4 regions of the Nonomuraea composti genome follow, and region 3 is predicted to be linked to each of the others. Evidence: riboswitches for the same ligand, from Rfam matches in the RefSeq annotation. Region 3 holds a riboswitch; each other region holds the start of a gene.
The links. A riboswitch is a leader RNA that binds a small molecule or an ion and turns the genes downstream of it on or off. The one in region 3 is predicted to bind thiamine pyrophosphate.
Positions count from the first base shown of each region.

Region 1: it holds a riboswitch for thiamine pyrophosphate, as region 3 does, so the genes downstream of both, thiD (bifunctional hydroxymethylpyrimidine kinase/phosphomethylpyrimidine kinase) here and thiC (phosphomethylpyrimidine synthase ThiC) in region 3, are expected to answer to the same signal.
Region 2: it holds a riboswitch for thiamine pyrophosphate, as region 3 does, so the genes downstream of both, HCN51_RS32080 (purine-cytosine permease family protein) here and thiC (phosphomethylpyrimidine synthase ThiC) in region 3, are expected to answer to the same signal.
Region 4: it holds a riboswitch for thiamine pyrophosphate, as region 3 does, so the genes downstream of both, HCN51_RS51745 (FAD-dependent oxidoreductase) here and thiC (phosphomethylpyrimidine synthase ThiC) in region 3, are expected to answer to the same signal.

Region 1 covers NZ_JAATEP010000014.1:68,911-76,381, forward strand. Annotated here, with positions in the region: gene HCN51_RS21025 (response regulator) at 1-360, shown strand, start outside; gene HCN51_RS21030 (hypothetical protein) at 456-797, shown strand; gene HCN51_RS21035 (carbon starvation CstA family protein) at 801-2,924, shown strand; gene HCN51_RS21040 (TenA family protein) at 2,913-3,581, opposite strand; gene thiD (bifunctional hydroxymethylpyrimidine kinase/phosphomethylpyrimidine kinase) at 3,593-4,396, opposite strand; TPP riboswitch at 4,390-4,485, opposite strand; gene HCN51_RS21050 (WD40 repeat domain-containing protein) at 4,507-5,904, opposite strand; gene HCN51_RS21055 (RHS repeat-associated core domain-containing protein) at 5,935-7,471, opposite strand, start outside.
Region 2 covers NZ_JAATEP010000026.1:82,430-89,900, forward strand. Annotated here, with positions in the region: gene HCN51_RS32070 (ATP-binding protein) at 1-1,651, opposite strand, end outside; gene HCN51_RS32075 (methylated-DNA--[protein]-cysteine S-methyltransferase) at 1,746-2,324, shown strand; gene HCN51_RS32080 (purine-cytosine permease family protein) at 2,284-3,600, opposite strand; TPP riboswitch at 3,591-3,703, opposite strand; gene HCN51_RS32085 (rhodanese-like domain-containing protein) at 3,758-4,081, opposite strand; gene HCN51_RS32090 (winged helix-turn-helix transcriptional regulator) at 4,078-4,467, opposite strand; gene HCN51_RS32095 (MFS transporter) at 4,591-5,985, shown strand; gene HCN51_RS32100 (Fpg/Nei family DNA glycosylase) at 5,978-6,856, opposite strand; gene HCN51_RS32105 (TenA family protein) at 6,902-7,471, opposite strand, start outside.
Region 3 covers NZ_JAATEP010000004.1:168,389-175,859, reverse strand. Annotated here, with positions in the region: gene HCN51_RS08175 (ABC transporter ATP-binding protein) at 1-202, shown strand, start outside; gene HCN51_RS08170 (ABC transporter permease) at 199-975, shown strand; gene HCN51_RS08165 (glycine betaine ABC transporter substrate-binding protein) at 972-1,931, shown strand; gene HCN51_RS08160 (SDR family oxidoreductase) at 1,971-2,822, shown strand; gene HCN51_RS08155 (hypothetical protein) at 2,819-3,130, opposite strand; gene thiC (phosphomethylpyrimidine synthase ThiC) at 3,255-4,799, opposite strand; TPP riboswitch at 4,792-4,904, opposite strand; gene HCN51_RS08145 (hypothetical protein) at 4,996-5,346, shown strand; gene HCN51_RS08140 (universal stress protein) at 5,343-6,173, shown strand; gene HCN51_RS08135 (cellulose binding domain-containing protein) at 6,355-7,404, shown strand; gene HCN51_RS08130 (YbaK/EbsC family protein) at 7,391-7,471, opposite strand, start outside.
Region 4 covers NZ_JAATEP010000074.1:1,126-8,596, forward strand. Annotated here, with positions in the region: gene HCN51_RS51735 (Rv2175c family DNA-binding protein) at 1-5, opposite strand, end outside; gene HCN51_RS51740 (NAD(P)/FAD-dependent oxidoreductase) at 36-1,205, opposite strand; TPP riboswitch at 1,258-1,375, shown strand; gene HCN51_RS51745 (FAD-dependent oxidoreductase) at 1,365-2,570, shown strand; gene thiS (sulfur carrier protein ThiS) at 2,567-2,767, shown strand; gene HCN51_RS51755 (thiazole synthase) at 2,760-3,515, shown strand; gene pknB (Stk1 family PASTA domain-containing Ser/Thr kinase) at 3,642-5,630, shown strand; gene alc (allantoicase) at 5,640-6,584, opposite strand; gene allB (allantoinase AllB) at 6,581-7,471, opposite strand, start outside.

The sequences.
Region 1 (7,471 bases), on a different contig from region 3:
CGGGGCGGCGCGGCCGGCTTCGTACTGAAGGACGCCGGGCCCGAGCTGCTCGTCGAGGCGGTCAGGGCCGCGCACGCCGGTGACGCGCTGATCTCGCCGTCGGTCACGCTCCGGTTGCTGCGCCACGTCACGGCCACCGCGCGCAGGCCGGCCCGCGCGCCCGCGCAGCCGCTGTCGGAGCGCGAGACCGAGGTCGTGCGCGCGATCGCCAGGGGCCGGACGAACCAGGAGATCGCCGCCGAGTTGTGCATCTCGCTCAGCACCGTGAAGGGGCACGTGTCGTCGGTCATGACCAAGCTCGGGATGCGCAACCGGGTCGAGATCGTCGCCTGGGCGTGGGAGAGCCGCCTGGTCCGCTAGGGAGCCCCCCGCAAATCGGCCGGTGCCGTTTCGGAAGCGATTACGGTGGGTAGGCCCGGGTTGATTCTGAGCTGCCTGGTCCTCAGGAGCCACAGATGTCCCGTATCACGCTCACTTCCGCAGCCCGTGAAGCACTCCGCGACGGAGAAGTGGTCTTCTTCGACTGGCACGTGACCGGTCTTTGCTGCGCGGACGCGGGGGAGTTCTCGGTCAGGGCGTTGCGCCGCGCCAGGCTGCCCCGCAGGGCCCGCCCGCTGGGGCGGTCCGGGCTGGTGTACGCCCACCCGACCGCCTGGGTGCACCTCACCGGCCTGCCCGTCACGGTCGACTGCCGCCCGCTGTGGCGCTGGCGGCGCTTCGTCTCCGATCTGCCGCCGGACGCCGGTCTGCGCTGCTGCCTGGGGCGCCCCATAGACGGCTCTCTGCAGGGGAGGTAACGGGTGAAGCTGCGTTCCATCATCATCTGGACGGCGGTGGCCGTCGTCGGCGCCGTGGGCTGGGCGGTGCTGGCCCTGTCGAGGGGCGAGAACGTCAACGCGGTGTGGCTCCTGTGCGCCGCGCTCGGCTCGTACGCCATCGCCTACCGGTTCTATGCCCGGTTCATCGTGCGCAAGGTGCTGGGTGCCGACGACCGCAGGGCGACTCCGGCCGAGCGGCTGGACAACGGCATCGACTACCAGCCGACCGACCGCCGGATCCTGTTCGGCCACCACTTCGCGGCCATCGCGGGGGCGGGGCCGCTGGTGGGCCCGGTGCTGGCGGCGCAGATGGGGTACCTGCCCGGCACCATCTGGATCATCGCGGGCGTGATCTTCGCGGGAGCGGTGCAGGACATGGTGGTCCTGTTCTTCTCCATGCGCCGCAACGGCCGCAGCCTCGGGCAGATGGCCCGCGAGGAGATCGGGCCGGTGGGCGGGGCGGCGGCGCTGGTCGCGGTGTTCGCCATCATGATCATTCTGCTGGCGGTGCTGGCGCTGGTCGTGGTCAACGCGCTGGCGAAGTCGCCGTGGGGTGTCTTCTCGATCGCGATGACCATCCCGATCGCCCTGTTCATGGGCTTCTACCTGCGGGTGATCCGGCCGGGCCGGGTCGTCGAGACCACCGTCATCGGGGTCGCGCTGCTGCTTCTCGCGATCGTGGCGGGCGGCTGGGTGCAGGGGTCGAGCTGGGCGCCGTTCTTCACGCTGACGCCGTCGGCGCTGGCGCTGTGGCTGATCGCGTACGGGTTCGTGGCGGCGGTGCTGCCCGTGTGGATGCTGCTGGCGCCGCGCGACTATCTCTCGACGTTCATGAAGATCGGCACGATCGTGCTGATCGCCATCGGCATCGCGATCACCGCGCCGCCGCTGCGCACCACGGCCTTCACCGACTTCGCCTTCAACGGCAAGGGGCCGGTGTTCGCCGGGTCGCTGTTCCCGTTCGTGTTCATCATCATCGCGTGCGGGGCGCTGTCCGGGTTCCACTCGCTGATCTCGTCCGGCACGACGCCGAAGATGATCCAGAAGGAGACCCAGGTCCGCATGATCGGCTACGGCTCCATGCTCATGGAGTCGTTCGTGGCGGTCATGGCGATCACCGCGGCCTGCGTGCTGACCCCCGGCCTCTACTTCGCGATGAACTCCCCGGCCGGCGTGCTCGGCCCCACCGTGCAGAGTGCCGCCGCGGCGGTCACGAACATGGGCTTCGTCATCACGCCGCAGGACCTCCAGGCCGCCGCGGCGGCCGTGCAGGAGCAGACGCTGATCGCGAGGACGGGCGGCGCGCCCACGCTGGCCGTGGGCATCTCGCAGATCTTCTCCGGCTTCCTCGGCGGCACGGCGCTGCAGGCGTTCTGGTACCACTTCGCGATCATGTTCGAGGCGCTGTTCATCCTCACCACCGTGGACGCCGGCACGCGGGTGGGCCGCTTCATGCTCCAGGACACGCTGGGCAACCTGTGGCGGCCGATCTCCCGGGTGAGCTGGTGGCCCGGCCTGGTCGCGACCAGCGCCGTGGTCGTGGCCGCCTGGGGATACTTCCTCTACCAGGGCGTCAACGACCCGCTCGGCGGCATCAACCAGCTCTTCCCGCTGTTCGGCATCGCCAACCAGCTCCTCGCCGCCGTCGCGCTGACCGTGGCCACGACGCTGCTGATCAAGAGCGGCCGGCTCAAATGGGCGTGGGTGACGGGCGTGCCGCTGGCCTGGGACGCGGCGGTCACGCTGACCGCCAGCTACCAGAAGGTGTTCTCGCCCGACCCGACGCTCGGCTTCTTCGCCCAGCGCGACCGCTACCAGGCCGCGCTCGACCAGGGGCAGCTCCTCCCGCCGGCCAAGACGACCGGCGCTATGCAGCAGATCGTGGTCAACTCCACCGTCGACGGCGTGCTGGCGGCGCTGTTCGCCCTCCTCATCATCGTGGTCATCCTCGACGCCGCCCGCGTGTGGGTCACGGCGATCCGGGCGCGGGAGCCGCTGCCCAGCACGGAGGAGCCGTTCGAGGAGTCGAAGATCTACGCCCCGGCCGGGCTCATCGCCACCCGCGAGGAGAAGGAGATGATGGCCAGGGCCTCCTCAAGCGGATAGCCACCGCTGGGTGGGCCACGTCTCGCGGTGCCACGCGCTGTCCCAGAACATCCACTCGTACGCCGCCGCCCGGCAGTACGCCTGCGCCATCGCCGCGCGCAGGTCGGGCCCGGCGGTGGCGGCGAGCCGGTCGGCGATCGCCTTGGCCTGCTCCACGGAGGCCGCGAAGCCCGGGTCGGCGTAGGTGGAGATCCACTTGCCGTACGGGTGGCCGCCGGTGTCGCCGACGCGCTCCAGCAGCGCCGTGCCGACGTCCTGGTAGATCCAGAAGCACGGCAGCACCGCCGCCGCGATCACCGGGTAGGGCGCCGTCAGCGCGGTGGCCTGGAGGTAGGACGCGTACGCCAGGCACGTGGGCGAGGCGTCGAAGCCCTCCACGCCCAGCTCCTCGATGTACCCGGCGTGCAGCATGCGCTCGGCGGCCAGCGCGGTGTGCGCGCTCCGCGCCCAGAACGCCGCCTCGCCCGGATCCGTGGCCCGCGCCGACGCCGTGGCCAGGGCCTTGGAGAACGCCTCCAGGTAGCGGGCGTCCTGGGCGATGTAGAAGCCGAACCGGCCCGGGTCGAGGGTGCCGTCGCCGAGCGCGGTGATGAAGGGGTGCTCGTGGATGGCGCGCATCAGCTCGGCCGTCCGCTGCCGGACGTCGTCGCAGAACATGGTGGGCCCCCTCACCAGATCGCGTGGAAGTGGTGGACGGGGCCGTGGCCGTGCCCGACGTGCAGGCTGTCGGCCGCGCGCAGAGCCTCGGTGAGGTACGCCTTCGCGGCCCGCACCGCGCCCTCCCAGCCGTCGTGGCGGGGCCGCAGCGCGGCGATGGCCGAGGACAACGTGCAGCCGGTGCCGTGCGTGTTCGTCGTCTCGATACGGGGCGCGGACAGCTCGACCGTGCCGTCGGGCGTCGCGAGCACGTCCACGCACGTGTCGCCGTCGAGGTGGCCGCCCTTGAGCAGCACCTGCCGCGCGCCGAGCGCCCGCAGCCGCTGCGCCTGCCCGTGCATGTCGGCCAGGCTCGCGGCCGGCTCCTCCCCGAGCAGGTCGGCCGCCTCGGGCAGGTTGGGCGTGATGAGGTCGACGCGGGGCAGCAGCGTCTCGCGCAGCGCGGCGACGGCGTCGGCCGGCAGCAGCCGGTCGCCGCTCTTGGCCACCATGACCGGGTCGAGCACCACGTACGCCGGCTTGTAGATGTCGAGCGCCGCCGCCACCGCCTTGATCAGCGCCGCGTTGCCCAGCATGCCGATCTTCACGGCGTCGGCGGGCACGTCGGTCAGCAACGTGTCGAGCTGCTGGGCGGCGAACTCGGCCGGCACCTCGTGGATGCCGGTCACGCCCGTGGTGGTCTGCGCGACGAGCGCGGTGACGACAGTCATGCCGTACGCGCCGAGCGCGGAGAAGGTCTTCAGATCCGCCTGGATCCCGGCGCCGCCGCTGGGATCGGTGCCCGCGATGGACAGGACTTTGGGAACAGCGCTCACGGCTGTGACGTCCCTTCGCTAGTACGAGCTAGATCAGGTTCGACGGGTGTGATCTCAGCCCGGCCCTCCGGGCACCCCGCGTCAACGGCCTACTGTAACAGGGGAGGGGGTCAGCGCATGGCGCAGACGGAGAGCACCTCTTCGCCGCCGCCGTACCGTGACCAGTCCGCGTCCCCCGCGAATGTGGTCCACTCCTTCCTGCTGATGGTCTCCCCGTTGCCCGACTGGCGGCAGATCGCCTTCAGGGGATCCGCGACGAGGTCGGCCAGGCCGCTGAGATTCCAGACGAACACTCCTCGGTACGGGCTGGCCATCAGGGCGGCCCGGCCGTCCGCGCTCAAGGCGACGGCATTGACGTCCTCCGTGTTCCCCTTCAAGGAGGCCAGCCGGACTGGGCGAGATGGCTGGGACAGGTTCCAGAGGATTCCGTCACCGAGGCTGCTCGCGAGGATGGCGGTCCGTCCGTCCGAGGTCAGGGCCATCCCGGTGATGTCCGGCAGATCCACGCCGGCGACCTCACCGGGAGCCGAAGGATCATCGAGGTTCCATACGGTGACCCGCTCAGGGCCGGCGACGAGCGCGGTCCTGCCGTTCGCGCTCATGGCCATGGCCGTCACCGGGCCGCCGGAGAACGCGGGCTCGGCTGTCCTGACGGGATCTGAGAGGTCCGCCAGGTTCCAGACGACTGCTGAGCCTCCGTCTCCCACGGTGACGGCGGTCCTGCCGTCGGCGCTCAGCGCCAGGTCCTGTACGCCGTCGCGGTCGGCCTGGGTGACCGAGCGCCGCGCTGGACGGGACGTGTCGGTCAGATCCCACACGGTCATGCGGCCGCTGTCGTCGCCGACCACGACAGTCCGGCTGTCATCCGAGAGCGCCAGCTCGCGAACGGGGCCGTCCTTCACCTCACCGGCTAGCGTGGTCTCGCGTCTCGGGTGGGCCGGGTCGAGAAGGTCCCAGACGATCGTGGCGCCATCGCCGCCGCCTACCAGGGCGGTCCGCCCGTCAGGCGACAGCGCCACCGCGGTCACCTCTCCTTCATGTCCCTTCAGCACGGCGAGCCGGCCGGCTTTCCCGGCGACCTCCGGATCGAGCCAGGTCTTGAGGTCGTGCACACTCACTCCGTCCGCGTCCTCGGTAAGAGCGATCTGTCCGTCAGCGCTCAGGGCCACGTCCTGATCACCGCCGGTCGTGGGGCCGGACAGGTGCTCGCGCCGCCACATGAGCAGGGTGTCCGCCAGCCCGGCGCGTGTCTGCTCGTCGGGATGGAGCGCGACCGCGGCTGCTCCGAACCTGCGTGCCGTCACCGGGTCGGTGTCACGCGTCTCGGCGGCGTGTAGTGCGAGCCCACGAGCCAGGGCGAGGCGTTCCTGGGCCCATGTTCTGTCGTGCTCGCGCTTCCAAGCGAGGCCGCCGGCACCCAGGACGATGACCAGACAAAGGGCGAGCGCCGCCGGGAGGGCACGGTGGAAGCCGGTCGAGCTTCGCCGGGCTCCGGCCACATCCGTCATCTGTTCTCCATCGGCTTCCATGGTCCGCGATCACAGCGGCGCGTATCTGGTGTCTGTGACATGCGCGTACTCGGGTTTGCAGTTGGGCGCGTACTTACTGAACCTGCAATTGCTCGTTTTGGTGATGACGGCCACACCGGCGCCTTCGCCATGGGACCTGCTGCCCCTGGCGGCGGCGGCCATCTCGCTCTCCTCCATTTCCTTTAGCACCCCGTTGATGATGTCGATCACCGCCTTCACCACCCCGCATCCTGCGGCGACCTGCGGGGCGCTTCCGCCCATGACCGCCGCACAGATATCGAGCCCGGCGGTCAGGATGACCATGGGCAGTTCGCCACCCTTCTCGATGGTGCCCTTGTCGGCGTCGCTTACGTATGTGACGCACACACCGGCGCCCTTACCGTTCTGACAGATGGCGTAGCTCACATCCTGCCAGCTTTCCCCCTGTGTGCAGTTGGGGCCGGTGAGACCCTTGAGGCCGGCGCAGCTGGAGAGGAAGGAATTCCAAGTGTTGCTGCAGATGTTCTTGTCTGAAAAGACCTTCTGGTTCACGCTGTCCCGACAGTGATACAGCACGTTGACACCGAATGCGCATTCGTTCGCCGACATTCCCCTGCCGCGCTTGTAGCAGCCGAGGAATTTGTCCTTTAGGTCGTCACACTTGAGGTTGCGGTGTGTGTTGCACCGGAAGCTGACCTCCGAATAGGTACTGCATCCCGGATCGTCACCTCTCTTGTCCCTCCGGCATGAGTAGTAAGTGAATCGTACGTTTTCGCAGCCGCCGACTCCTTGCCCGTACCCAGGACGCCCATCAGTCTCGTTCCCGAACAGGCAGCGACGGACTTCGCGTCCGGCGCCGGAGCAGATGTCATCGTTCATGTGCGCCTCGTAATCGGTGCCCTTTCGGCACTCAAGATATTCCGCGGCGAAGGAGCGGCACGTACCGGCATCACCCTTGTAATTCCCGGAGCGGTTCTCATGACGGCAGTAGAGGTAGTCCTCCTTCATGTCCTGGCAGAGGTCCTTGCCGGATTTCCCCTTGTTTTTCTTGGTGCACATCGAGTATTCAGCCGCCGCGTCATTACAGAAGTCGCCCTTGCTCCGCTTCGCGCCTTTGGGGCAGTTCGGCTTCTTGCTCGTCATGCCGCCCGCCGATCCGGCGGGGTCGGTGTGCCAGATGTTGGTGAACAGCATGGTCTTGACCTTGCTGGAGAGCTTGCTCATGACCTTGCTCATGGACGCGTGACCGTCAGGGTCGATATTGGTGAGCGGATTGTCGTTGGCGTAGGCGTAACGGTTGAGCTGAACGCTCGGGTCCGGGTTCTGCGTGAGTGTGTCTCCTGAGACGAAACTCCCTGTGCCGGGCTGGTACCAGCGTGCGGCCATGTTGACCTTGCCCGAGTCCGGATCGGTGTAGGCACCCTGATAGCCGAGGGCGTGGGCGTTGCCCGCACGCGTGACGACCTCGCCGAACGGATCGTAGGCGACTGAGTCGATCAGGGCGGTGCCGCTCGTAGTGAACGCGCCCACCAGGTCGCCACGCAGGTCCGAGAAGGCGAGTTGCGCG
Region 2 (7,471 bases), on a different contig from region 3:
GGGCGATACCGACTCCCTCATCATCGACCACGACGACCACGTTCTCCTCCTCCGGCCAGGCTCCCACGCTGATGAGCCCGCCCCTGGGCGAATACTTGAAGGCGTTCTCCAGCAGCTGGCCGAGGATGATATCGGTGGCCAGCGCGTCGCCCAGCACGTACGGCAGCCCCTCGGCCAGCTCCACCTCCACCCGGTGCCGGTCCGACAAGGAGGGCAACCCAAGTGTGGCCCCTTCGATCCGCTCGGCCAGGTCGAACTCCTCGATCCGCACCTTCAGCTCGTCCGCGCCCGCCCTGGCCCCCAGCAGCAAGTGGTCCATCAGCTCGCCCAGCGACCTGGCCCGCTCGGCGATCGTGTGCACGGCGGCGCGGCGCTCGGGGTCGCTCATCTTGTCCCAGCGCGAGTCGAGCGTGCTGGCGAACCCCCGCACGATCGTGATCGGCGTGCGCAGCTCGTGGCTGGTCGTGGCCAGGAACAGGTCCTTGGCCTCCTCCAGCTCCTTGGCCGCGGTCACGTCGCGGAAGTCGACGACGACCTCGCCGGTCTCCTCGATCCGGGCGCTGACGACGTCCAGCCAGCGCCCGTTGTCGAGCTGGAAGGTGCCCTTCTCCCCGGCCGACGGCACGGGGAACGGCGGCGGCCCGCCGAGCACGGACTCGACGGGCAGCGCGGTCAGCCCGGCCGCCGCCGGGTTCCAGCGCACGACCCGGCCGTCCTCGTCGAGCACGGCGATGCCGTCGGCGCTGGCGTCGAACACCGCCCGCTCGTACGCCCGCTGCCGCACCGCCTCCTGGTAGGCCACCGCGTTGCCGACCGCGATGCCCGCGTGCCCGGCCAGCAGCTCCAGCAGCTCCAGCTCCAGGTGGCCCGGTGTGCTGTTGGCGAACAACGCGTAGAGCGCGCCGTACGGCCGCCCGCCCACAGCGGCCAGCCCCAGCGCGATCGTGTGCAGCCCGCTCAGCCGCGCCCACACAAGGTCGTCGAGACCGTGCGACTCCAGCAGCACGGTCTTGCCCGTCCGTAAAAGTTTGTCCACGAGGCTCGTACGCAGCTCGGTGGTGGTGCCCCTGATCGAAGCGGGCAACTGGTACGTACTGACCAGCCGCAGCCGTTCCCCCTCGATGAGCACGAAACCGCCCGCGTCGGCGCCGGTCAGCTCGGTGAGGCTGGCCGAGATCCGGTCCAGCACCGCCGACAGCTCCAGCTCGGAGTTGATGTCGCCCACGACGTCGGTGAGCCGGCGCACGAGCCTGGCCCGGCGCGCCACCCGCTCCCTGGCCACGTGGTCGGCCAGCGCCGGATGGTAGACGCACACGTAGCCGCCCACGGCGCTGCCCAGGCGCAGTGCGCTGATGTCCACCCGCAGGTCGAGCAGGGTGCCGTTGCTGTGCAGGCGCCTGGTGCGCAGCGACACGGGCTCGCCCGTGCGCACCCGCTCCAGGGCGGCGGTGTGCTCGGTGGTCAGCTCGTCCGGCACGATGGGCGCCCTGCGCCCGATCACCTCGTCCGCGCTCCAGCCGAACACCCGCTCCGCCGCGGCGTTCCACACCAGCACGCTCTGATCCCGGTCGAGCGCCACGACGGCGTTGGGCGAGCTGGCGAGCGCCGCGCGAGCGATCTCATCGTCACTACCGGCCCATTCGTCCCCCACTACTCCATAGTGCACGTGGTGCGGTGGGTGCGTCGGGAGATCCGTCCGATACGCTGCGGTCACGGTGATTCCCGGCGGTGGGAGGGTGCGAGGCATGTCGAGCAACGATCTCGATGCCCTGTTGCGGGTGACCTCCAGCACCTATCGGGGCGAGACCCCGCCCGACATCGCCTTCGGCACCTACGACGGCGCCGTGGGCAGGCTGGTGCTGGCCGTCACCGGCAAGGGCATCGCGGCGTGCAGCTTCGAGGCAGAGAACGACGTGTACGAGCTGGTCAGCCGGCACGTGGGCACGTTCATCGGGCCCGACGCCAGGCGGCTCGACCCGGTGCGCAGAGAGCTCGACGCGTACTTCTCGGGGCGGCTGCGCACGTTCGCCACACCGGTGGACCTGGCGCTGGCCACGCCGTTCGCGCGCACGGTGCTGCAGAAGACCATGGCCGTCCCCTACGGCACCACCACGACCTTGGAGCGCATCGGCGAGAGCATCGGCCGGCCGCGCGCGCTGCGCGCCATCGGCAACGCCCTCGCCTCCAACCCCGTCTGCGTGATCGTGCCCTGCCACCGGGTGGTGCGCGAGGACGGCGCGCTCGGCGACTACGCGGGCGGGCAGCACGCCAAGCAGCACCTGCTCAACGTCGAACGGAAGGCCTCCGCACCAGCAGGCCGATGAGCAGCGTGACCACGGCGGCCACCAGCGCGCCGCCCAGCGCCCCGTTCATCCACACCTGCCGGGTGAAGCCGATGGCCTCGCGCGCGCCCGCCCAGAACGCGTCCCACGCCGCGATCGTCGGCGTCGAGGTCGTCAGCCAGTAGGCCGCGAAGCCCAGCGCCCACGGCACCAGCATCGACCAGCGCGACGGCGCCCACTCCTCGGTGTTCCAGCGCCGGGCGCCGCCGAGCAGGAAGTAGTCCACGGCCAGCACCGCGAACATCGGCACGAACACCGCGCCGATCACGCCCAGGAACGCGCCGTACGAGGTCACGTCCACGAGCAGGGCGATCACGACGGTGAGCACGCCGATGGCGACGGAGAAGACCCGGCGGTCCACGCGGGGCATCAGGTTCTGCAGCGAGACCGTGGTGGAGTAGACGTTGGCGAACGACTGGTCGGTCTCGCGCAGCACGAGGATCGCGAAGAACAACGCGCCCAGCGGCACCGCGACGAACGTGCCGAACACGGAGTCGGCGTCGCCCGCCAGCGCCACCGCGTACACGCCGAGCCCCAGGCAGGCCACCTGGGCCAGCGTGTAGCCGCCGACGACCCCGGTGAAGGCGGCGCCGGTGGAGCGCGAGTGCCGGGCGAAGTCGGCCGCCATCGGCACCCACGAGACCGACAGCGCGATCACGTAGTCGACCGCGGCGGGGAAGGCCGTCCACGAGCCGCCCTCCTGCGGCGGCGCCTCCCGCAGGAAGAACCAGGCGAACCAGACCAGCGCGACGATCACCCCGACGGTCACGTACCGGCGCAGCACCCGGATCGACCCGAGCGGCCAGATCGTCAGCGCCGTGGTCAGCACCCCCGCCACGATCACCCACACCGCGTACGGCACGGGGAAGATCGTGCCCGCGGCGGTGGCGATCACCCACAGCTCGAACGCGCCCCAGCCGAGCATCTGCACGATGTTCAGCACCGTCGGCACGTACGAGATCCGGGCCCCGAACAGCCCGCGCAGCAGCACCATCGCCGGCTGCCCCGTCTGCGTGCCCGGCACCGCCGACAGGCCCACCATGGCCGTGCCGATCAGGCTGCCGACCACGGTGGCCACGAGCGCCGCCGCGAGGCTCAGCGGGGCGTTGCCCAGCGGGTCGACCAGGAACATCGCCCCGGAGAAGCCGAGGAGGCTGACGCCGAGGTTCGCCCAGAGCGCGCCCTGGTCGAGCACGCCCAGCGTCTTCGGCGGCCGCCCTTCGAGTGTCAGCGGAACTTCGTCGGCGACATGCGACATCGCACACTCCCTACGCCGGCATTACCCGGACAGGTTCAGGCGGTCGGCAGCAGCGGTATCTGCCCTCTCAGCCTGGTTGCCCCAAGCTCCCGCGACGATCTGTAGTTTGTGCCCTCATCATGCCTCAATGACGGCAGAACCACCATAGTGGGCGAGTTCAGGCGACGTACGGCGGCTGTCCCGTTTCGCTGACCATCGGCCGGCGGGCGGACTCCCACGCCTGCATGCCGCCGCCCACGTTGATCGCCTCGCGCCCGAGCTGGTTGAGCCAGGCCGCCACGTTCATGGACCGGCCGCCCACCCGGCAGACGACGTAGACGGGACGGTCGCTCGGCACCTCGTCCACCCGGCCCTGGATCTGGGTCATGGGGATGTGGACGGCCTCAGGCGCGTGGCCGGCCAGCCATTCGTCCTGCTCGCGGACGTCGAGCAGGTAGGCGTCTGCGGGAACGGCGGTGGCCTCGATCTCGGGAACGGTCATGTCTCCATCATCTCGCGCCTGGCATCGTAGGACGCACGGGCCGCGATGATCTCCTCCTGGTGCTGCTCGGTCCACGTCACCAGCGACTTGATGGTCTGGTGCAGCGTCCGGCCGAGCGGCGTCAGCTCGTAGTCCACGCGTGGCGGCACGACCGGGTGCACGGTGCGGCTGACCAGGCCGTCGCGTTCGAGCTGGCGCAGCGTGACGCTGAGCATGCGCTGGCTGATGCCGTCGATCTCGCGGCGGAGCTGGGTGAAGCGCAGGCTCTGGCAGTCGAGCAGGGCGATGACCAGCAGCGACCACTTGTCGGCGATGCGGTCGAGTATCTGGCGGACCTCGCAGTCTTCACGCACGTCCCACTGGCGCACGTCGTAGTCGTCGTCCACGGTGCCTTCGCAGTAACCGAGTGATTGAGAAGTGCCTTCTTCCACGACAAATCATGCTGGCGCATGATGTGGGGCGGTTACAAGAGAGAACCGAATGCCTATTCGTAACCGGGGGTCTTTGTCATGCCTGTGCCCACCCGATCCTGGGGTGTCCTGATCGTGTTGTGCGGTGCCATCTTCCTTGAGGGCATCGACGTCGCCATGCTGAACGTCGCGCTCCCGTCCATCCGGGCCGACCTGGGGTTGTCCACCGGCATGCTGAGCGGGGTCGTGAGCGCGTACGTGCTGGGTTACGGCGGTTTCATGTTGCTCGGCGGGCGGGCGGCCGACCTGCTGGGGCGGCGGCGGATGTTCCTGCTCTGGCTGGTGGTGTTCCTGCTCTTCTCAGGGCTGGGCGGCTTCGCTGAGGAGGGGTGGGTGCTGCTGGTGGCCAGGTTCGTCACGGGGGTGGCCGCCGCGTTCATGACGCCCGCCGGCCTGTCCCTCATCACCACGAACTTTCCGGAGGGCCCGCAGCGCAACCGGGCCCTGCTGATCTACGCGGGCACCGCCGCCGGCGGCTTCGCGCTCGGTCTCGTGATCGGCGGGCTGCTGGCCGCGATGGGCTGGCGCTGGGTGTTCTTCGCGCCCGTCCTGCTGGCGCTGGCCATCCTGGTCGCCGCCGTCCCCCTGATCAAGGACCGGGGCGACCGCGCGGAGGGGAGCTTCGACGTGGCGGGCGCGATCACCATCACGGGGGCGATGATCCTGCTCGTCTACGGCGTCGTACGCCTGGAGCACCCCTCCGACGGCCCGCTCCTGACCGTGGGGGCCTTCGCCGCCGGCCTGGCCCTGCTCGCGCTCTTCGTCGCCGTCGAGCGCCGCTCCGCCAGCCCGCTCGTCCGCCTCGGGATCCTGCGCTCGGGCCCGCTGGTCCGCGCGAACGTCATGGCCGCGCTGCTCACGGCCTCCTTCTTCGGCTTCCAGTTCCTGGTCACGCTCTACCTCCAGGAGCTGCGCGGCTGGTCCACCGTCCAGACGGGCCTGGCCCTGCTGGCCGCCGCCGCGGACGTGGTGCTGGCCCCCACGCTCACACCCTGGCTGGTCAACCGGTACGGCAACGCCAAGGTCGTGCTCGGCGGCCTGCTGTCGGGCCTGCTGGCCTACGCGTTGTTCCTCGGCGTGGGCCTGGACTGGACGTACGCGGCCATGCTGCCGTCGATGCTGCTGATCGGCCTGATGTTCGCCTTCGTCTACGGCCCGCTGACGATCGTGGCCACGGACGGCATCGCCGAGCACGAGCAGGGCCTGGCGGGCGGCCTGATCAACTCCTCGTTCCAGTTCGGGGCGGCCCTGGGCCTGTCGATGGTGACCGCCGTGAACGTGGCCGCCCTCGGCGGCGCCACGGACGCCGGCGCCGGGCTGGAGGCGATGCGCACGGCCCTGGTGGTGCCCGTCACGGCCACGCTGCTGGCCGCCGTCATCGCGGTCGCGGGCCTGCGCACGCGCGTACGGGAAAGGGCTCTCAGCACTATTTGAGCAGCTTGGACAGGCGGCGGTCGGCCAGCGGCTTGCCGCCTGTCTGGCAGGTGGGGCAGTACTGCAGCGAGGAGTCGGCGAACGAGACCTCCCTGATCGTGTCGCCGCACACGTCGCAGGGCTGCCCCGCGCGGTTGTGCACGCGCAGGCCCGACTTCTTCTCCGCCTTGAGGTCTTTGGCCGCCAGCCCGTGCGCCCGCTCGACGGCGTCGCGCAGCGTGGTGACGATGGCCTCGTGCAGGTCGGCGATCTGCGCGTCGGTCAGCGTGGCGGCGATCTTGAACGGGGACATCTTCGCGGCGTGCAGCACCTCGTCGGAGTAGGCGTTGCCGATGCCCGCGATCACCTTCTGGTCGCGCAGCAGCCCCTTGATCTGGGTGCGGTTGCCGCCGATGATCCGCTTGAGCGCGTCGACCGTGAAGCCCTCGGCGAGCGGGTCGGGGCCGAGCGCGGCAATGCCCGGCACTTCGTCCGGATTTTTCGTGACATAGACGGCGAGGCGCTTCTGCGTCCCCGCCTCCGTCAGCTCGAACCCCGGCGCCGGCCCCTCGTCATCGGGCGCCAGCCGCACGCGCACCGCCAGCGGCCCCTTGCCCGGACGCACCGGCTTGGCGCCGGACAGGTCGTCACGCCAGCGCAGCCACCCGGCGCGGGCCAGGTGGATCACCAGGTGCAGGCCGTCGCAGTCGAGGTCGAGGAACTTGCCGTGCCTGGCCACGCCCGTGACGGTCAGCCCGCCGAGCGCGGTGACCGGCGGGTCGAACGTCTTGAGCGCCTGGATGGCGACCACGTCGACCCCCAGGATCGTGCGGCCCACCGCCCGCTCGCGCAGGAAGTGGGTGAGCGACTCCACTTCGGGAAGTTCGGGCATGCCACCAGGGTACGTGCCACTCCCCGGTGTCCACGTTCGCCGGGCTCAGGGTACGTCCCAGAACGCCAGCTCGTGCATCATCCCCTCGGTGAACAGCTCCTCCGCCCGGTCAGGATCGGGCCCCGCCTCGTCGATCATCTGCCCGATCCGCGCGGTCAGCGCCGCGAACCCCGGATCCGCGTACGTGTCCACCCACGCCCGATAGCGCGGCTCCTTCGGCGGGTTCTCCGCCAGGATCCGCCCGAGGTTGGAATATCCCCACATGCACGGGTACAGCGCCGCCAGCCCCTCCGCGTACGAGGCCGCCGACTCCAGCAGGAACGCCGTGTACGCCGCGCACGCCGGCCCCTTCACCGCCCCCTCCAGGTCGGCCCCGAACTCCGCCGACATCGACCGGTGCAGGCTCAGCTCGTCGTGAAAGGTCGTGTGCGCCAGGTCCACCAGGTCGCCCAGATGCCCGTCGGGCGCCTGCCAGGCCAGCCGGGCGAAGACGCGCACGTAGTCCAGCAGGAACAGGTAGTCCTGCTCCAGCCACGACCGGAACACCGCCTCCGGCAGGTCCCCGCGCCCGATGCCCCGCACCGTGGCGTGGCCGAGCTGCGCCTGGAGCAGCGG
Region 3 (7,471 bases):
GGTGACGGTCTCGATCGCTCACCGGATGACGTTGCAGGACGCCCTGGAGACGCTGCTCAACGCCGACACCGACGTCCTGCCGGTGCTGGGCAGGCGGCGGGCGTACGCGGGGGCGCTGTCGCTGGGCACGGTCCAGAACGCGATCCAGTCCATCAAGGCCCGCGAGCGGGAGCGCCGCCTGCGCAGGGGCGAGGCCCCGTGACGGTCGAGAGCGCGGCGGCCAAGGAGGAGACCACGCCGGAGCCGCGCATCGGGCGGTCGTGGCACGTGATCCTGCCGCCGCTGTGCTACCTGGCCGTGGCGGCGGCGATGGTCGGCTACACGCAGGCCGTGCCGCTCGACGGCATCGAGCGCGGCTCGCTGAACCTGGCGTTCCTCGTCAGGCGCACGTGGGAGCACGTCGAGCTGGTGTTCTTCTCGACGGTGCTGGTGCTGGTCGTGGCGCTGCCGCTGGGCGTGCTGCTGACCCGGCGGGCGCTGCGCAGGGCGACGCCGGTCGTGCTGTCGCTGGTGAACCTGGGCCAGGCCACCCCGGCGGTGGGCCTGGTGGTGCTGCTGGCGGTGCTGTTCACCATCGGGTTCTGGACGGCGGTGGTCGCGTTGTTCGCCTACAGCCTGCTGCCGACGCTGCGTAACACGATGGTGGGGATCGAGCAGGTGGACCCGCGCCTGGTGGACGCCGGCCGGGGCATCGGCATGTCGGCGGCCGGGGTGCTGTTCAAGGTGGAGCTGCCGATGGCGGCGCCGGTGATCCTCTCGGGGGTGCGCACGACGCTGGTGCTGAACGTGGGCACGGCCGGCATCGCGGCGTTCATCGGCTCCGGCGGGCTCGGCGACCTGATCACGACGGGGGTGAGCACGCAACGCAACCTGGTCCTGATCACGGGCTGCGTGCTGATCGCGGTGCTGGCGCTGATCATCGACTGGCTGGGCGGCCTCGCGCAGCGCTACCTGTCACCGAAGGGCCTGACGTGAGAGCGCTGGTGGCGCTGCTGCTCGTCACAGGTGCGGTCGCCGCGTGCGGGCTGCGGCCCGCGTCGTCGTTCGTGCCGCCGGTCGAGCCGGGCAGCATCCGCCCGGTGCCCGCGCTCGACGGCGTGCGGGTCAGGGTGACGTCGAAGGAGTTCACGGAGCAGCTCGTGCTCGGCAAGATCGCGGTGCTCGCCCTCACCGCCGCCGGCGCGGACGTGGCCGACCAGACGAACGTGCAGGGCAGCGTCAACGCCCGCGCCTCGCTGACCAGGGGCGACGCCGACCTCATGTGGGAGTACACGGGCACGGGCTGGATCACGTACCTGGGCCAGGAGACCCCCATCCCCGACGCGCAACGGCAGTACGCGGCCGTGCGCGACCTCGACCTGCGCACGAACGGCATCGTCTGGCTGCCGCCGGCCCCGCTGAACAACACGTACGCGATCGGCCTGAAACGCACCACGGCGCAGCGGTACGGCCTGACGAGGATCTCCGACCTGACGAAGATCCCTGTCGCGCGGCGCACGTTCTGCGTCGACCACGAGACCTTCGGCCGCGACGACGGCTTCCTCGGCATGCTGCGCGGCTACGGCCTGACGTACGGCGCGGACGTCCCTCGCGCCGGCGTGCGCCGGGTGTCGGTGGGCATCCTCTACAACGCGATCTCCAGCGGCCAGTGCGCGATGGGCCTGATCAGCACGACCGACGGCCGGATCAAGGCGCTCGACCTGGTCGTGCTGGAGGACGACCGGCACTTCTTCCCGCTCTACAACGTGTCCGTGACGATGCGGCGGCAGCTCGCCGACGCCCACCCGGAGATCGCCAAGCTCTTCGCGCCCATCTCCGCGAAGCTCACCGACGAGGTGATGCGCGGCCTCAACGCGCAGGTGGACGTGGACGGCGACGTGCCCGTCCTGGTGGCCCGCGACTGGCTCAGATCACAAGGATTCGTGACATAGCTGGCGTTAGCCATACCCGATGAAGGGCAGGCCGCTGGCATGTCGCAAACACCACCACCCCAGAACCAGCCCTACCCCGGCCACACCGGCGAGATGGCGCCCGAGCCGCGCGACGAGATGCGCGACTACGTCGGGCGCGACCTGCTCAGCGGCAAGAAGGCGCTGATCACCGGCGGCGACTCGGGCATCGGCCGGGCGGTCGCGGTGGCGTTCGCCAAGGAGGGCGCGGACGTCGCGATCGCGTACCTGACCGAGCACGAGGACGCCGCGCACACCCGCAAGCTGGTCGAGGAGACCGGGCGGCGCTGCGTGCTGCTGCCCGGCGACCTGGCCGACCGCGCGCACTGCGTCTCCGTCGTCGAGCAGGCGGTCTCCGAGCTGGGCGGCCTGGACGTGCTGGTGAACAACGTGGCCTACCAGGCGCCGGTGGACGGCCTGGAGGAGCTGGACGACGAGCAGTGGGAGCACACGTTCGCGGTCAACATCCACAGCTACTACCGCGTCACGAAGGCCGCGCTCCCGCACCTGCGGGAGGGCGCGGCCATCGTGAACACCTCGTCGATCAACGGCCTGCGCGGCAACAAGACGCTGATCGACTACGCCGCCACCAAGGGCGCCATCAACGCCTTCACCTACTCCATGGCCCAGAACCTGGTCGAGCGCGGCATCCGGGTCAACGCCGTCGCGCCCGGACCGGTGTGGACGCCGCTGATCCCGGCGACCATGCCGCAGGAGAAGGTGGAGCAGTTCGGCAAGCAGGTGCCGATGGGGCGGGCCGCCGACCCGGACGAGATCGCCCCGTCGTACGTGTTCTTCGCCTCGAACCGGCTCTCGTCGTATTACACGGGCGAGGTGCTGGCCCCGATCGGCGGGGAGACGCTGCCGGGTTAGGCGCGGCCCGCGTCCTTGATGGACACGATCGAGGCGGTCTGGAACTTCTTGTGCCCCTTGCCGTCGCCGCCGACGGTGGCCGTGTAGGTCTTGTACGTCCAGCTCAGGCTGTACTTGATGGTGATCTTGTGCTTGGTCGTGCACCGGTTGTGCCAGTAGACGGTCACCGAGGTGTTCCCGTCGCCCCAGGACCAGGCGAAGCACCCGGCCACCCCCCGGTGGACGTCGGCGGAGGCCGGCGTGGCGGCGAGCCCTGCGACGACGGCGGACGCGGCGGCGACGACCGCCGCGCGAGTTCTGATCGACACGAAAGATCCTCTCTTCTGGTGGTCGTGGAAGCCCCGGCCGGGCTCACTGTCACGTTGCCACCAGAAGAGCGGCAATCCCCGTCATCAATGTCCAGACCTGCGGGTTTGGACATTGGACAATGCGTCACTCCACGTAGATCGTGCCCCCGAGCCGCCGGAACTCGGCCGCCTTCTCCGCGTACCCCGCGTCCCTGATCTCGTGGCTGATCCGCATCGAGCAGAACTTGGGGCCGCACATCGAGCAGAAGTGCGCGGTCTTCGCGGGCGCGGCCGGCAGCGTCTCGTCGTGGAACGAGCGCGCCGTCTCAGGGTCGAGCGACAGGTCGAACTGGTCCTCCCAGCGGAACTCGAAGCGCGCGTCCGACAGCGCGTCGTCCCACGCCTGCGCGCGCGGATGCCCCTTGGCCAGGTCCGCCGCATGAGCGGCGATCTTGTACGTGATCACGCCGGTCTTGACGTCGTCCTTGTCGGGCAGGCCCAGATGCTCCTTGGGGGTGACGTAGCAGAGCATGGCCGTGCCGTACCAGCCGATCATGGCGGCCCCGATGCCCGAGGTGATGTGGTCGTAGCCGGGCGCGATGTCCGTCACGAGGGGGCCGAGCGTGTAGAACGGGGCGTCGTCGCAGAGCTCGCGCTGCAGGTCGACGTTCTCCTTGATCTTGTGCATGGGCACGTGGCCCGGCCCCTCGATCATCACCTGGACGTCGTGCTCGCGCGCGATCGCCGTCAGCTCGCCCAGCGTGCGCAGCTCCGCGAACTGGGCCTCGTCGTTGGCGTCGGCGATCGAGCCGGGGCGCAGCCCGTCGCCCAGCGAGTACGACACGTCGTAGCGGGCCAGGATCTCGCACATCTCGGCGAAGTTCTCGTACAGGAAGCTCTCGCGGTGGTGCGCCAGGCACCAGGCGGCCATGATCGAGCCGCCCCGCGAGACGATGCCCGTCTTCCGCCCGGCGGTCAGCGGCACGTGCGCCAACCGCACGCCCGCGTGCACGGTCACGTAGTCGACGCCCTGCTCGCACTGCTCGATCAGCGTGTCGCGGTAGACCTCCCACGACAGCAGCTCCGGCCGGCCCTTCACCTTCTCCAGCGCCTGGTAGATCGGCACCGTGCCGACCGGGACGGGCGAGTTGCGCAGGATCCACTCCCGGGTCTCGTGGATGTCGGCGCCGGTGGACAGATCCATGATCGTGTCGGCGCCCCAGCGCGTCGCCCACGTCATCTTCTCGACCTCCTCCTCGATGGAGGAGGTGACGGCCGAGTTGCCGATGTTGGCGTTGATCTTCACGAGGAACTCGCGGCCGATGATCATCGGCTCGGACTCCGGGTGGTTGACGTTCGCGGGGATGATGGCCCGGCCGGCGGCCACCTCCTGGCGGACGAACTCGGGGGTGACGCCCTCGCGCACCGCGACGAACTCCATCTCCCTGGTCACCAGCCCGCGCCGGGCGCAGCCCACCTGCGTGACCGGGTGACCCGCCCGCGCCCGCTCCCGCACCCACTCCTCGCGCCGGCGCGGCAGGCCCCGCCGCGGGTCCGGCTCGTAGGCGGGGTCGGTGTACGGGCCCGAGGTGTCGTACAGCGTCACCGACGAGCCGTTCGACAGGCGCACCTCGCGCATCGGCACCCGCAGCTCACCTTGGTAAACCTTGGAAAAACGCGCGCTCGTCATCGCGCAAACTCCCTTCGCCGGCATTATCCGGAGCAGGTTCTGGCGGTCGGCGGCTGTCAGCCGTCCTCTCAGCCCGGTCTCCACCGGGCTCCCGCGTTGGTCGGCGGTGATCGTACCCACGCCCCGGCCCGCCCGAAACCCGCGCCGCGCAGGTTTGGCGATCGCCGTCAGCGGTACGGTCCCCATCAGGGGAAACATGAAGAGATTCGCCGCTGTCGCAGGACTCATCGTCGTGCTGGCCGCGTCCGGCGCCACCGCCGCCGCCGGGGACGGCATGGATCGGCACGAAGTCAGCCAGGAACAGTACGACACTCTGATCGCCCAGTGCCGCTACTCCGACACGGGGAAGGCGAAGTGCCGGGCGGCCGTCAAGCGCATGTACCGCGTCGGCAGGACCGACCCGGGGCTCGACTGCCGCACCTACTCCGGCGTCACCGTCTGCGGCACGCTCAAGCTCAGCAGGTCCGAGCGCAGGTGCGCCCGCGACTCCGAGGCACAGGGGCTGCCGTTCCGCCGTGCCGAGGTCGAGTGTTACGCGCTGTCATGATCGTCGTAGGGGTGGACGGCTCCCGTACCGGGCTGGAGGCCGCCGGCTGGGCCGCCGCCGAGGCCCGGCTCAGGCAGGCGCCGCTGACCGTCGCGCACGCCGTGCCGAAGTGGGTGTGCGAGGGCGCCGTCCGCTACGCCGAGGTGGCCCAGTGGATGCGCGACGGCGCCGAGACCGTCCTCACCGCCGCCTGCGAACGCGCCCGCCGGGTGTGGCCCGAGGTGCGCCTCGACGGCGCGCTGCTCCCCGGCGACCCCCGCTCGGCGCTGGTCAAGGCGTCCGAGGAGGCCGAGCTGCTGGTGGTGGGCAGCCGCGGCATCGGCGGCGTGCGCGGCCTGCTGGTCGGATCCGTCGCGTACGGCGTCGCCGCGCACGCGCCCTCCGACGTCGTGCTCATCCACGACCCGCCCCCGTCGCCGCGCGGCGAGGTCGTGGCCGGCACCGACGGCTCACCCGGCGCCGGGCGGGCCCTCGACTTCGCCTTCACCGAGGCCGAGCTGCGCGGCGCCCGGCTCCGCGTCGTCCGCGCATGGGCCTGGCCCCAGCCCGGCGGCTTCGAGCCCGCCTCCCGCGAGAGCGAGCAGGACACGCTGCGTGCGCTGAAAGAGTCGCTGGCCGGGCACCGGGAGCGGCACCCCGGGGTGCACGTGGTGGCCGAGGTCGTGCACGGGCACCCGGTGGAAGTGCTCAAGGAGGCGTCCGCGCGCGCCGACCTGCTGGTGGTCGGGTCCAGGGGGCACGGGCAGCTCGCGGGCATGCTCATCGGCTCCATCAGCCAGGCGCTCCTGCACCACGCGCCGTGCCCGCTGGCGGTCGTGCGCCGCTGAAAGTTACATCCGTCCGCCCAGGTCAGCACCCCGCCATGATCGTCGTGCTTCCCGGGCCCGCTCCCGCGATCCTACGATTCGCGCAGGCTCGGGAGCTGCCGCCGCTCCTACGTTTCGCACAGGCGTACGGACGGGAGAGCACACGATGTTTCGTGCAGGCGTACGGACGGAAAAGCGCACGATGCGCAGCAGGACCACGATCGTCTCGGTAGTGACGGCGCTGGTGGCGCTGGCGGCGGCGGTGTTATTCGCGGCCACGGCCACGGCGAGCGCCGCCCCCATCAAGATCATGCCCCTGGGCGACTCCATCACCGGCTCCCCCGGCTGCTGGCGGGCCCTGCTCTGGAACCGCCTCCAGAGCACCGGCCACACCAACATCGACTTCGTCGGCACCCTGCCGCCGCAGGGCTGCGGGGTCTCCTACGACGGCGACAACGAGGGACACGGCGGCTACCTCGCCACCAACGTCGCCAACCAGGGCCTGCTGCCCGGCTGGCTCTCCGCCACCAAGCCCGACATCGTCCTGATGCACTTCGGCACCAACGACGTGTGGAGCAACATCGCGCCGGCGACGATCCTCAGCGCGTTCACGACACTCGTGGGCCAGATGCGGGCCAGCAACCCCAACATGAAGATCCTCGTCGCCAAGATCATCCCGATGAACCCGTCCACCTGCGCCGACTGCGCCCAGCGCGCCGTCAACTTCAACAACGCCATCCCCGCCTGGGCCGCCGCCACCTCCACCCTCCAGTCACCCATCACCGTCGTGGACCAGTGGACCGGCTTCAGCACCAGCACCGACACCTACGACGGGGTGCACCCGAACGCCGCCGGCGACCAGAAGATGTCCGACAAGTGGTACCCGGCCCTGGTGGACGCCCTCGGCAACACCGCCACGCCCACCGTCACCACCACCATCACGCCCCCGCCGCCCGGCGGCTGCACCGCCACGTACAAGAGCACCGGGCAGTGGCAGGGCGGCTTCCAGGGCGAGGTCACCGTCACCAACACCAGTAGCACGCCGCGCTCCTCGTGGACGGTGACGTGGACGTTCGCCGACGGTCAGCAGATCACCCAGCTCTGGGGCGGGACGCTGAGCGCGAGCGGCTCCTCGGTGACCGTACGGAACGCGACGTGGAACGGGTCGCTCGCGCCCGGGGCCTCGACCACGTTCGGCTTCCTGGCCTCCTGGACCGGCACCAACACCGCTCCCACGCCTACCTGCTCGTAACCACCTGACCACCCGTAACGGAGGGATCACTGGTGGCGGCCGGATCGCTCGTGATGGGCGCCACCCG
Region 4 (7,471 bases), on a different contig from region 3:
GTCACGAAACCACAACTACCACATGGCGTGCTTGCTCAAACAACACAATCCCGTAGGGGTACTTGTGGATCTACCAGGCGTTCCGCGTCGAGACGGGACCCGGCGTCGATGATACGGCGTCCTTGGACGAGATCGCGCGGCCGGTCCACGGCGAGGACGGCGGCGAGGGTGTCGTCGGCGGTGAGCCAGACGGCCGACCATTTGTCCTCGGGTTCGCCGCGATAGATGAGCCGGTCGCCCGCGGGGTGGTGGCCGGCGTACTGGAGCATGTGCCCGAACTGCTCGGACCAGAAGTACGGCACCGGGTCGTACACCGCCTCCTCGCCCAGCAGCGTCGCGGCGGCGACCTCGGGGGCGTTGAGGGCGGTGTCCCAGTGCTCGACCCGCAGGCGGGTGCGCCAGCGGCGCGACCACCAGGCGGCGCAGTCGCCGACGGCGACGACGCCGGGCAGCGAGGCGCGCAGGTGCTCGTCGGTGACGACGCCGTTGTGCAGGTCGATGTCGGCGTCGGCGAGCCATTCGACGGCGGGGCGGACGCCGATGCCGGTGACGACGACGTGCGCGTCGACGAACTCGCCGCCGACCAGCCGCACGCCGCCCTCGTCGACGGAGTCGACCATGACGCCGAGCCGCAGGTCGAGGCCGTCGTACCAGGGCAGGGTGCGCCCGCCGATCTCGGTGCCGACGGCGGTCGACAGCGGCGTGGAGGCGCTCTCGATGACCGTGACCTCGCAGCCGGCGCGGCGGGCGGCGGTGGCGACCTCGGCGCCGATCCAGCCGGCGCCGATGATCGCGACGCGGGCGCCGGGGACGAGCACGGCGCGCAGCTCGTGGGCGTCGTCGATGGTGCGCAGGACGTGCTGCGGGCCGTCGCCGGGCAGCCGGATCGGGTCGGCGCCGGTGGAGATCACGAGGCCGTCGTAGGGGACCTCGCCCTCGGTGGTCTCCACGACGCCGGGACGCAGCGACTTGGCGGCGACGCCCGCCCAGAACTCGACGCCGAGAGCGTCGAGGTCGGTGTCGACGTAGCTGGTGTCGGCCTCGCCCTTCAGCACCGCCTTGGACAGCGGCGGACGGTCATAGGGCCGATGGCGCTCCTCGCCGATCAGCGTGATCCGGCCGGTGAAGCCGCGCCCGCGCAGGGCCTCCACCGTACGCACTCCGGCCAGGCCGGCTCCCACCACCACGACATGGTTCACGCTCATGACCATAACGGGGGGCGTGCCCGGGCGTCGCACCGAGGCCGTAGGCTGTTCGGGTAAGACGCGCGGGAGTCCGGCCGTTCACCGGGCTGAGAGGAAGGCTTTCACGGGCCTTCGACCGCAAGACACCTGATCCGGATCATGCCGGCGAAGGGAGCGCAGGTGGATGTGATCGTGGGTGGCGGGGTCGTCGGGCTCTCGGTGGCCTGGCGGATGGCGCGCGAGGGGCGGCCCGTCACCGTGGTGGATCCGGCTCCCGGCAAGGGGGCCTCGTACGCGGCGGCGGGGATGCTCGCGCCGGTCAGCGAGGTGACCTACACCGAGGGGCCGTTGCTGCGGCTGGGGGTGGCCTCGCTGCGGCGCTGGCCCGCCTTCGCCGCCGAGCTGGCCGCCGACGCGGGCTTCACGGCAGAGGGCGGCGTGGCGCGGGCCGAGGCGCGGGCGCTGGATCTGCGGGCCGACGGGACCCTGGACGTCGCGTTCGGGGCCGATGACATGGCCGCGCTGGGCGAGCTGGCCGCGTACATGGAGAAGCTGGGGCTGCCGGTCGAGCGGCTCACCGGCCGTGAGTGCCGCCGCCTGGAGCCCATGCTGGCCCCGTCCGTGCGCGGCGGCCTGCTCGCGCCGGGCGACGCGTGGGTGGACCCGCGCCGCGTGACGGCGGCCCTGCTGGCCGCGCTGGAGCGGCTGGGCGTCCCCGTGGTGCGGGCGCGCGCGACCGGGCTCCTGTACGAGGGCGGAAGGGTCGCGGGGGTACGCCTCGCCCCGCCGTCCTCCGATCAGGAGCCCGAGCACGAGCCCGAGCACGAGCACGAGCCCGAGCACGGCCCGGGAGAGGTGCCCGGCGAGGCGCGGGGTGAGGTGCGGGGTGAGCGGGTCGTGGTGGCGGCCGGGGCGTGGAGCTCGGAGCTGGCCGAGGTGCCGGTGCGGCCGGTCAAGGGGCAGATCATGCGGTTGCGCTCGCCGCGGCCGCTGCTCAGCCGGTGTGTACGCGGCACCGTGCACGGCTCGCCCGTCTACCTGGTCCCCCGGGGCGACGGCGAGCTCGTGGTCGGGGCCACGCAGGAGGAGATGGGCTTCGACACGAAGGTGACGGCGGGCGGGCTCTACGAGCTGCTGCGGGACGCCAGGGAGCTGGTGCCGGGCGTCACCGAGCTGGAGGTCGCCGACGTGGTGGCGGGGCTGCGTCCGGGCACTCCGGACAACCTTCCGCTGATCGGCCCGAGCGGGACGCCGGGGCTGGCGTACGCGACGGGGCATCACCGGGGCGGCGTCCTGCTGGCCCCGCTCACGACCGCGATCCTGCTGGGTGAGGAGAGCGAGCTGGCGGCGCTGTGCGCGCCAGGGAGATTTCGGGAAATTTCATGATTGTTGTGATCAACGGCTCTACCCACGAGGTGGCCGACGGCATGACCGTGGCCCAGGCCGTACACACGCTGACCTCGGCCACCACCGGAGTGGCCGTGGCCGTGAACGACGAGGTGGTCACGCGCGGCGCCTGGGAGACGACGGCGCTGCGCGACCGTGACCGCGTGGAGGTGCTGACGGCGGTGCAAGGTGGATGATCTGATCATCGCCGGGGAGAAGTTCTCCTCCCGGCTCATCATGGGCACCGGCGGCGCGCCCTCGCTGGAGGTGCTCGACCAGGCGCTGGTCGCGTCGGGCACCGAGCTGACCACGGTGGCGATGCGCCGGCTCGACCCCGGCACCCGCGGCTCCGTCCTCGACGTGCTGCGCCAGCGCGACATCAAGGTGCTGCCGAACACGGCGGGCTGCTTCACCGCGGGCGAGGCCGTGCTGACGGCCCGGCTGGCCAGGGAGGCGCTGGGCACCGACTGGGTCAAGCTGGAGGTCATCGCCGACGAGCGGACGCTGCTGCCCGACCCGATCGAGACGTTCGACGCGGCCGAGCGGCTGGTGGCCGAGGGGTTCGTGGTGCTGCCGTACATCGGCGACGACCCGGCGCTGGCGCGGCGGCTGGAGCAGGCCGGCTGCGCCGCCGTGATGCCCCTGGGGGCGCCGATCGGCTCGGGGCTCGGCATCCGCAACCCGCACAACATCGAGCTCATCGTGGAGGCCGCCTCGGTGCCGGTCATCCTCGACGCGGGCATCGGCACGGCCAGCGACGCCGCGCTGGCGATGGAGCTGGGCTGCGACGCCGTCCTGCTGGCCACGGCGGTCACCCGGGCACAGCGGCCCGACCTCATGGCGGCGGCCATGAAGGCGGCCGTGACGGCCGGGCGGCTGGCCCGGCAGGCGGGCCGCATCCCGCGCCGCCGCTACGCCGAGGCGTCGTCCCCGATGGCCCCTTGACAGCGGCGCGCCTTCAGGGCCGATGCCGCTGCGCGACCGGGCGGGGACGTTCCGTGGAGAACGTCTCCGCATCGGTTTCGGGCGCCAGGGCCATGCCGGTGGCAAAACGCCCGTAAACTCGGCGGGGTGGATACGACGACTGCGGACCCCCTGGTCGGGCGGCTCCTCGATGGGCGCTACCGCATCGAGAGCCGGATCGCCCGGGGCGGTATGGCGACCGTCTACCTGGCGCTCGACATCCGGCTCGACCGGACGGTGGCGCTGAAGGTCATGCACCGCTCGCTCGCCGAGGACCCTGCGTTCGTCAGAAGGTTCATCGGCGAGGCCAAGTCGGTTGCCAGCCTCTCGCACCCCAACGTGGTGCACGTCTTCGACCAGGGCACCGACAACGACGTCGTCTACCTGTCGATGGAGTACGTCCCGGGCCGGACCCTGCGCGACATCCTGCGGGAGCGCGGCAGGCTGCCCGCCCGCGAGGCGCTCGAGATCATGATCCCGGTGCTCGCCGCGCTCGGCGCCGCCCACCAGGCCGGGATGGTCCACCGCGACGTCAAGCCCGAGAACGTCCTGATGACCGACGACGGCCGGGTCAAGGTCGTCGACTTCGGCCTGGCCAAGGCGATCGAGGCGACGAACCAGACCCGTACCGGCGTGATGATCGGCACGGTCGGCTACATGGCGCCGGAGCAGGTCATCACCGGCGCCGCCGACGTGCGCAGCGACGTCTACGCCGCGGGCATCATGCTGTTCGAGCTGGTGACGGGGCAGCAGCCGTACGACGGGGAGACCCCGATGTCGGTGGCCTACCGGCACGTCCACGACACGGTGCCGGCGCCGTCGTCGGTGGCGCCGGAGGTGCCGCCGCTGGTCGACACGCTGGTGGCGAGCGCGACCGCGCGCGAGCCCGAGCACCGGCCCGCCGACGCGACGGCGATGCTGGTGGCCGCGGTCGACGCGCACCGCATGCTGCCGCGCACGACGATCCCGCCGGGCACCGGCCCGGTGATGTCGCACTCGCAGCCGCTCGCCGCGCCCCACGCGACGATGGCGCTGCCGCAGGGCGCCTACCCCGGCCCCGGCCCCGGACCTGGCATGGCCGCGCCGCCGCACGGCGCGCACTCCGGCGCGGCGTCGATGCCGCAGCCAGCGCCCGCGCACACGCTGGTCCAGCCGCGGGCGGAGGCTCCGGAGCGGCGGCGCGGGTTCCGCCCCAACTGGTTCCTGGTGGCGCTGGCCGTCGCGATGGTGGCGGCGGTCGGGGTGACGGGGTGGTACTTCGCCCAGCCCGAGTACGTCAAGGTGCCCGACCTGATCGGCCAGAACCTCGCCGTGGCGGAGAAGAACCTCGCGGGCGCCGGGCTGCTGGTGCGCAAGGCCGACGGCCAGTACGACGAGAAGGTGGCCGAGGGCCTGGTCCTCAGCACCGACCCGGCCGCGAACGTCGAGCTGGAGAAGGGCTCCACGATCACCGTGGTGCTCTCGCTCGGCCCCAAGCGCATCGTGGTGCCCAACGTCGAGGGCAAGACCGCCAACGAGGCCCGCGCCGAGATCGCCAAGGCCGGGCTGAACGTCGGCGGCGTCAAGCGGCTGGCCAACCCCGACGTCGAGCGCGACAAGGTGATCCGCACCTCGCCGCAGGCGGGCGAGAAGCTCAAGGAGGGCACCAAGGTCGTCATCTACGTCAGCGCCGGGCTCACCATGCCCGACGTGGGCGGGATGCCGAAGGACCAGGCGGCCGAGTTCCTGACCCGCCAGGGCTTCCAGGTGCAGGTCAACGAGGTCGACGACGACGCCGAGCCGTGCACGGTCATCGCGCAGGCGCCCAAGGCCAAGGCCGAGGTCGACAAGGGCGCGCAGGTCATGGTGACGGTGTCGCGCTGCCAGAGCGACATCTGGGACTTCTTCCGCAGGCACGGCGAGGCGCGCGACGACGAGCAGTTCGCCCTGGTGCCCGGGGTGATCGGCAAGAACGTCAACGACGCGAAGGCCGAGCTGGAGGCCCTGGGGTTCCAGGTGCGGGTGCAGCGGCTGGGCGGCGGCGGCGTGGTGCAGTACCAGCGGCCGCTGCCCAACAGCGAGCGGCCCGCGGGCAGCCTCGTCTACCTCTGGCAGTAGGAGGAGTGTTCAGGCCAGGTGTCCGTGGAGGCGGACCCTGGCCAGGCCGCCGTCCGGGTGGATGTCCACGCGGACGTGCGTGACCGGCTCCTCGCGCCCGAGCCGGAAGCGGTGCGGCGTGTCGGGCTGCAGGCGGGTCCTCGGCAGGAGCTCGATCTCGCGGTCCCCGTCGAGGCCCGTCAGCGTCACCGCGGCGGGCGCGTTGAACAGCAGGTTCGTGGTGTCGATCTCGGCGAGCCTGACGACGCCGCGCCCGGCGAGCCGGATGACGAGCCAGTCGTTGCCGCCGTCGCGCCGCCGCGCGGTCTCCCAGCCCTCCGCCTGGTGCCGGGCCAGGCCGGGCGCGAGCACGTTGCTGGGCGCGGAGTAGAACTCGTCGGAGCAGGCGGTGACGAGCCCGCCGTTGGCGAGCGCGGCCAGGTCGAGCCCGAGGCCGTCGTAAATGCTGAGGTCGGGGCGGGCCTCGCCGTGCACGCGGAGCCGGGCGACGCCTCCGTCGGGGTGGATGTTCAGCCGTACGTGGGTGTAGCGGCCCTCGTCGTGGACGTCGAAGGGATGCTCGGCGTCGCCGGTGAGCTTCGACAGCGGCACGACCTCCGTCCAGGGCGCCGCCAGCACCTCCGCCGGCGACGGGTGCCCCTCGACGCAGGCGGCCTCCACGGAGGCGTGGGTGGGGTAGTTGCCCTTGAACCAGGCCGTGTCGATCACGACCCCGCGGATCACGCCGGGGATGCCGAGCCGCACCAGCGCCCAGTCGTGCCCCGGCGCGCGCCGGCGCCGGGTCTCCCAGCCGTCGTAGACCTGCCCCTTGCTGCCGAACGTCCCGGGCCGGAAGCCGGGCCTGCCGGGCCTGATGAGGCTCTCCTTCTCGGCGAACGACTCGTCGCTGGCGGCCAGGACCGAGCCGCCGAGCGTGCGCAGGGCCAGGTCGGGCAGCCGGGTGAAAGGACTCATGCGCGGGCCTCCAGCATCGGTCGTCCGTGCGGCCGCCCGTCCACCGGACGGCCGCGCAGCCAGGTGGTCAGGACGGCCCCCTTGAGCGTGCGGCCGTGGTACGGGGTGACGGGGTGCCTGTGGTGGAGGCGGGCGGCGTCCACGAGGGTGTCGGCGGCGGGGTCGAACGCCACGAGGTCGGCGTCGTTCCCGGCCATGATGCCGCCCTTGCCGGGGAGGCCCGCCAGGGCGGCGGGGGCGGCCGACATCCAGCGGGCCACGTCCGCCAGCCCGTGCCCGCGGCGGGCGGCCTCCGTCCAGACCGCCGTCAGCCCGAGCTGGAGCGAGGAGATGCCGCCCCAGGCGGCGGCGAAGTCGGGCACCTTGAGGTCGGCCGTGGAGGGCGAGTGGTCGGAGACGACGCAGCTCAGCACGCCGCGCCGCAGCCCGTCCCACAGCAGGTCGCGGTTGGACTCCGAGCGGATCGGCGGGCAGCACTTGTACGCGGTGCCGCCCTCGGGCACCTGCTCGGCCGCCAGCGTCAGGTAGTGGGGGCACGTCTCGGCGGAGACCGGCACGCCGCGCGCCTGCGCCGCCTCCAGCACGTCGAGGCATTCGGCGCTGGAGACGTGCAGGACGTGCACCCGGCAGCCGGTCTCCTCCGCCAGCCGCACGAGCCGGGCGACGGCGCTGCGCTCGGAGGCGCCGGGCCGCGACGCCAGGAACGCGGCGTAGCCGGGTCCTTCCGGCTCGGCCAGCAGCTCCGGGTCCTCCGCGTGCACGATCACCAGCCCGCCGAACCCGGCGACCTCCTCCAGGGCGAGCCGCAGCTCACCGTCGGCCAGCGGCGGGAACTCCTCCACGCCCGACGGCGACATGAAGCACTTGAACCCGCGCACCCCGCGCCC